Regions from separate parts of the Brevibacillus sp. HD3.3A genome, predicted to be linked through region 2. Evidence: riboswitches for the same ligand, from Rfam matches in the RefSeq annotation. Region 2 holds a riboswitch; each other region holds the start of a gene.
What was found. Region 2 has a riboswitch for S-adenosylmethionine ahead of HP435_RS17805 (homoserine dehydrogenase). Riboswitches for the same ligand answer to the same signal wherever they lie in the genome.
Positions count from the first base shown of each region.

Region 1: linked by a shared signal. The riboswitch ahead of mtnK (S-methyl-5-thioribose kinase) and the one ahead of HP435_RS17805 (homoserine dehydrogenase) in region 2 are both predicted to bind S-adenosylmethionine.
Region 3: linked by a shared signal. The riboswitch ahead of HP435_RS27000 (BMP family lipoprotein) and the one ahead of HP435_RS17805 (homoserine dehydrogenase) in region 2 are both predicted to bind S-adenosylmethionine.

Region 1 is NZ_CP085874.1:5,094,249-5,096,444, reverse strand. It holds gene HP435_RS23815 (anti-sigma factor) at 1-685, shown strand, start outside; SAM riboswitch class I at 778-923, shown strand; gene mtnK (S-methyl-5-thioribose kinase) at 1,073-2,196, shown strand, end outside.
Region 2 is NZ_CP085874.1:3,858,567-3,860,762, reverse strand. It holds cobalamin riboswitch at 19-217, shown strand; SAM riboswitch class I at 901-1,006, shown strand; SAM riboswitch class I at 1,155-1,265, shown strand; gene HP435_RS17805 (homoserine dehydrogenase) at 1,345-2,196, shown strand, end outside.
Region 3 is NZ_CP085874.1:5,774,220-5,776,415, forward strand. It holds gene HP435_RS26995 (ABC transporter ATP-binding protein) at 1-23, opposite strand, end outside; gene HP435_RS27000 (BMP family lipoprotein) at 111-1,160, opposite strand; SAM riboswitch class I at 1,366-1,487, opposite strand; gene HP435_RS27005 (methyl-accepting chemotaxis protein) at 1,575-2,196, opposite strand, start outside.

The DNA of each region.
Region 1 (2,196 bases), 1.2 Mb from region 2:
CAACGCCAAGCCGCAATGGACCAACGGAGTGAGGGAGCAAAAGCTGTTTTTCCGCTATCCGCTTCAAAGCGGGCAAAAACCGGACGCAGACGAACTGGCGCATTGGCGCACGCCAGCCTGGACGACTTTGGAGAAGCTCCCCGAAGGAACCGTTGCCCAGTTGGCTGTCTCTTTTGCTGATTTTTTGACGTACGAGCAGTATTATGAGCGAATCTCCCGCTACATCAGCTCCGCCAACCAGGATACGGTCTGGTTGGCAGTGGACACCGGAGTGGAAGCCAGGCACGAAGACCAAAAAGACGGCTACCTGCTCTTGGGGCCGGGAGAAGCATGGGGATTTGCGGAGCACGAGCTGAATTACGGAGCGGCTCCGATTCAGGTCAACGGAGAAGGAAGCCGACGGATGGCAGCCTTTTTGGGGGAAATGGCCTACCTTGTCGAGCAAAAAAGCCTCGCGCGCGACATGGGACAATATTTGGTCTCGCGAAGCGATCCGCAAGTCGAGGAGCGCTATCGCTACTTGCAGGAAAAAGGCGTTCGCCTCTACGGAGCAGTCCTGACCGGACCGACGAAGGAACTGCTCAAACTCAAGGATGAGAAGTCGATTACCGCTGCCTTTGTCGGCCAAATTGACTGGTGGAACTGGGATCGCCCGGCTGCTTCCGGCACTCAGCACGTCTGGTAGGAGAGAAGCGCGGTTTGCGAAAAAAGGGTGTTGACATCGTGGAACGGCAGGTTGTATGATTCAAACTAAATCAAAACCGCATACGTTTGGATACCTTATCCAGAGAAGGTGGAGGGACTGGCCCGATGATACCCGGCAACCGACACGACGCTATTTCAACGCGAGCAGCGGCTGAAACAAAAAGCGACGTGCACGGTGCTAATTCCTGCAGAAACAAAAGTGGTCTGGAAGATAAGGGGGACATGACACGTTTATTATACGTGGCGACAGCGACCTCTTTTCTTCGGGAAAGAGGTCTTTTTTGTGCGTTTGGACACGGATTCCTGACCATTTTGTCATTCCGTTCGAGATAGAGAAAAAAACGATTTGTGAGGGGAGTAATCAATCATGGCATACCGCGCATTGACTGAGCAGGAAGCAGTAGAGTACGTAAAAGGCTTGCCGGGTCTGTTTACAGAAGGAGCAGAGCTGACCAGCCGCGAAATCGGTGACGGGAATCTGAACCTCGTGTTCGATATCCAGGAGCCGGCTACCGGAAAAAAAGTCATCGTGAAGCAAGCGTTGCCGTTTGCGAGAGTCGTGGGAGAATCATGGCCGCTGACGATTGACCGTGCCCGCATCGAGAGTGAAGCGCTCCGCATCCAGCACAAATACGTGCCTGACCTGGTGCCGGAAGTATACCACTTCGATCAGGAGCTGGCGCTGACGGTGATGGAGAACGTAGGCGACCACGTCATCATGCGCAAAGGCTTGATTGAGGGCAAGCGCTACCCGCTTTTTCCGAAGCAGATCGGACGTTTTCTCGCGCAAACCTTGTTCTACACATCCGATTTGGGGGCGCATCCGTACGACAAAAAAGCGCTAGTCGGAACATTCATAAATCCGGAATTATGCAAAATCACAGAAGATCTCGTCTTTACCGACCCGTATGAAAATGCGCCGACCAACGACTTTAACCCGCTGATCCGCAAAGAAGTAGAGGCCATCTGGAACAACAAGCCGCTCAAGCTGGAAATCGCCAAGCTGAAATTCGATTTCCTGACTCGCGCAGAAGCACTTTTGCACGGCGATTTGCACACAGGCAGCATCTTCATCACCGAGAGCAGCCTGAAAGCGATCGACCCCGAATTTGCCTACTACGGGCCGATCGGTTTTGACATCGGTGCCGTTATCGCCAACCTGCTGCTCAACTACGCCGGTCAGCACGGCTTGCAAAATGACCAAGGAGAACGCGACTCCTACCGCGAATACTTACTGGAAACGGTTGAAGATGTCTGGAACGAATTTGTTTCCCAGTTTGTCCAGCTCTGGCACAAGCAGGCTAAAGAACGCAGCGCTCATGTCGAGGGCTTGTGGCAAAGCTACGTGAAACGACTGATTCAGGATACGGCAGGCTATGCCGGATGCAAAATTTTGCGCCGTGTGATCGGCCTGGCAGGAGTGGCTGATCTGAATGCCATCGCAGACGCCGAAAAACGCGCCGAAGCAGAACGACTGGCGCTGGCGATCGG
Region 2 (2,196 bases):
ACAGTAGTGATTTTTCCAATTTCATATGTGGGAACAGGTTCCTTGAGGTATATCGCCGCAAGGATAATAGGGAAGCTCGGTGCAAATCCGACACGGTCCCGCCACTGTAAGAGGGGAGTTTTGCGCATACAGGCCACTTGTCCAGACTTGGATGGGGAAGGCAGCGCCAGACGATGATCCCAAAGTCAGGAGACCTGCCTGTTTCGACGACACTGATGGACCTACGGGAGATAGGGAGGTGTTAGAGGACTCGCCATGACAGCAGGGGGACGAATACGTTTCTCTTTGCTTGCGCATTTTCTAACGATCGTATCGGTCGTCGGAAAATGCTTTTTTTGTTTGGGGAATGGAAGAAGGCCATCGAGGAAGCCGGAGTTGACTGTGATTGATGTAGCCTGTCGAGGGAGCAAGAGGTGTCTCGTGATTGCTCTATCTAGGGTCTATTTGCGCGGTTAATGCGCCTGTCAAGGGAATTAAGGGTGTATGCCGTTGCGGTAGCCTGTTAATAGACTCAGTGCCCGCCTCGTGATTGAAGTTGCTTGACTGGATCTTTATCAGGACAAGCATATCGCATGCTTGCGCACAACTGCTTTTTAGGTGGCATGGCTGCCAGATTGTAACCGCTGAAAAGGAGGGAGTGGCGTGGTTCAGCTTTTCATATGTCCATGGTGCGGCTATGTTGAAGAAAAAGAAGTGCCAGAGGAAAGCGAAGCAGGAATCGTTACGTGCGCTTGCTGCAACATGGCAGAAGTGGAAAGTGTGTTTGCGCGTGGAAACGGCTGCTTTGCTGAGGGGGTTGCCGTTCTGTCTTCCTGCTTGCGAGTCTTGTCAGCAAACAAAAAGAATTGTGTTGACGAATGCATTGGAATTTCTTAGAATAGGCTCAATAGCAAATCATAGTTCTTATCCAGAGAGGTGGAGGGTCTGGCCCGATGAAGCCCGGCAACCGTTGCTTTTGCGACAAGGTGCCAATTCCTGCGGGACGTTTCGTCTCGATAGATAAGAAGCGGGTGCCTCGTAGCAGTCAAGACGAACCTTCTTCTTAGCGGAGAAGGTTTTTTGATGTATGAAAAAGTGGGAACGAGGCAAACATTTGCCCAATTTCAAAGACAAGAGAGAACTGACATCTAGCAAAGAACAAAAATTCATAGTTTTCTTTATCTAGAGAGGTGGAGGGACTGGCCCGATGAAGCCCGGCAACCGTTACGCAGTTTGTGACAAGGTGCCAATTCCTGCAGGACGAAAATCGTTCTGGGAGATAAGGAGAAGGACCTTGATGCCAAACCTTCTTCTTAGCAAGAAGGTTTTTCTTATTTTTCCAAAACATGACATGAGGTGGTAATAATGAGCGCAGGTGTAATCAAAGTAGGATTGCTGGGATTGGGAACAGTAGGGGGCGGCGTCATCAAAACGATTCGCTCGCAACAGGAGAAGCTGGCGCAGCGGTTGGGCAAACGGATCGAGATTGTCAAAGCATTGGTTCGCGATTCGGAAAAAGAACGGGCGGTTCAGGTTGATCCTGCGCTTTTGACTACCGATTTTGAGGATGTGCTAAAAAGCGATGTGGACATTGTCGTGGAGGTAATGGGCGGTGTCGAGCCTACGTATGATTACGTGCGTGCCCTGATTGAAAAAGGCTGCCATGTGGTAACGGCGAACAAAGAGCTGCTCGCCAAACGCGGCCCTGAGCTTGTCGATCTGGCTAACCAGCATCAGGTGCATCTGGCTTATGAAGCGAGCGTAGCTGGCGGGATTCCGATTTTGAGTGTGCTGCGGCAGTTTTTGCGCACAAATGACATCCAAGGAGTTCGCGGTATTCTCAACGGGACGACGAACTTCATCTTGACGAAAATGGAGGCGGAACAGCTCTCTTATCAGGAAGTGCTGAAGCAGGCGCAGGAGCTGGGCTATGCGGAAGCTGATCCGCGTTCGGATGTGGAAGGTTTCGATGCCATGTACAAATTGTACATTCTCGCGCAGCTTGTGTACGGGGAGTCGTTGCCGCTTGCGGATGTCGTGCGTAAAGGAATCGCCGATTTGTCTGCCGGACACATCCGGATCGCAAGCGAGCTGGGTTACCGGATCAAGCTGATTGCCCAGGCACAAAAAGCCGAGCAAGGCATCCGCCTATCGGTTCAGCCGACTGTGCTGCCCATTGCCCATCCGTTGGCGCAAATCCAGGATGCGTTCAATGCG
Region 3 (2,196 bases), 1.9 Mb from region 2:
CGCATTTCCAAACGATAGGTCATCCTTGCTCCCCCTTCTTTACGCTTTCCTTTCGCATATAAGGAAGACCGACTACACAGCCGTAGTCGGTCACAATCAAGCTCTGTGCACTAGCTTTTAGAACGATCCGGCACTTTGCGGGTACCAGCAATGATCTCTTCACTGATCGCTTTTACTTTGTCCACAACTTCCTGGCCGATGAAAGCGTTCAGCGGTGTTTTGCTTTCGTGAGTCACATACGTTACGCCTACGCCTTTTTCTTTCAATCCGTAGTTGACGACACCTGGTTTGAAAGAACCTTCCACAAACGATTTCACAGTTTCATACGCTGCTGCGTCTGTCCCTTTCAGTTGGGACAATACGATGTGCTCAGGGTCAATCGTCGTGCGGTCAACGTCTTGTCCTGCTGTAAAGAAGCCTTTTTCCTTCGCGGCTTCGAATACGCCGAGATCGCCTACCGCAGCTGCTCCGTTGATGAAGTCAGCGCCTTTGGATGCTTGCAGCAGAGCCAGCTCTTTCGCTTTTGCCGGGTCAGTGAAGCTGCCCACGTAGTTTACCAGAAATTCTGCATTCGGATTGGTCGATTTCAAGCCTTCCTGGAATCCGCCTGTCCATTTTTTCAGAAGCGGAATGTCCATTGCGACAACCATGCCGACTTTGTTTGTTTTCGTGGCAAGACCTGCCGCCGCCCCCATCAGGTAAGCTGCTTCCTGCTCGCGGAAAGTAACGCTGCGCACATTTGGCAAATCGACTACTGTATCAATAATCGCGAAGTTGCGATCAGGGTTTTCTGCGGCTACTTTTTTCAGTGCGTCTTCTGCTTCAAAAGAAGAAGTGATGATCAGGTCGTAGTTTTCCGCTACGGCTACGCGCAAGTTCTCTTCGATCGCACCATGGTCAGTCGACTCGATGCTTTTTACTTCCGCGCCAAATTCTTGTCCTGCTTTTTTCGCGCCCTCGTCCATTTGCTGGAAGAATGGGTTCACGCCGATTTTTTCCGGCAAAATCAAGGCAACGCGTTTCTTCGCTGCACCTTCTTGTCCTGCCGCTTGCTCTTTCGGCTTATCAGTCGATGCGTTCCCGGCAGGTGCATTCCCGCCTGCTGAACAACCCGCAGCCAAAACAGCAAAAGTAGTCAATGCCAACAACAACTTCTTCATGGTGTCTCTCTCCCCTATCTGAACGTTCTCCGTTTTCTCTATCCTAACCATAATGTACGGTTTTTCGACAAAAAGATCAATACTAAACACGAATATTTCACATTAAAATTATTTTATCGTTCGTTATTCCTCCTCTATCCATCCTCCCCTTCTAACGAAAAAAAACTCTTCCCGAAGGAAGAGTTTGCGTCCGAAGCCGTCCTCTTCCTCATCTGTCAAAACCCCGGTACAGGTTTTGCAGGAATTGGCACCTTTCTGTACATGTCTCGCATGTCCAGTGGTTGCCGGGCTTCATAGGGCCAGTCCCTCCGCCGCTCTCGATAAGGTAGATCATCTATTGAGTTACAATGAACTTATTCTAGCAGAACGCTCTGAAAAAGCAATTGTTTTTTCAGATTGTTTCCGCCAGTTTGTTTATTTCGTTTGAAAGGTTTGCTGGAGTCGATGCGACAGGTTGCTAAGCTCACCCAGCTCTTCGGTAATTTCCCGCACCTTTTGATGCTGATTTTCTGCGGTGGCAAAAAGCTCTTCCAGGTTGGCAACCGATTGTTCGGTGACGGCCGTAATCGTCGACATCTCCATCGCCACTTCGCCTGAACGCATTTTGACCCGGTTCATGCTGGAACCGACATGCTCGGCCGCTTGCAGGAATGCCACCATGCCGGAGCGCACTGCCTCGATCGAAGCCACCGTTTTTACAGCCAGCTCCTGTCCTTTGGCTACAGACGCCTCTCCGTTGCTGATTTGCTGCACAGCGTTCTCGCTCTCCTGATGGAGCGATTTGAGAATTTCCGTAATCTCCTGGGTAGCGGTCGCGCTTTGCTCAGCCAGCTTGCGCACTTCGTCAGCTACTACAGCGAAACCGCGTCCATGCTCGCCAGCCCGCGCTGACTCGATGGCGGCGTTGAGCGCCAAAAGATTCGTTTGCGTAGCAATCTGGTTGATCGCTCCCACGATTTCTTCTACCCGGTTCGCCTGGCGATTGAGCTGGTGAATCGTCGCAGCAGCCACATTGACCGCAGACACGATCTGTTCC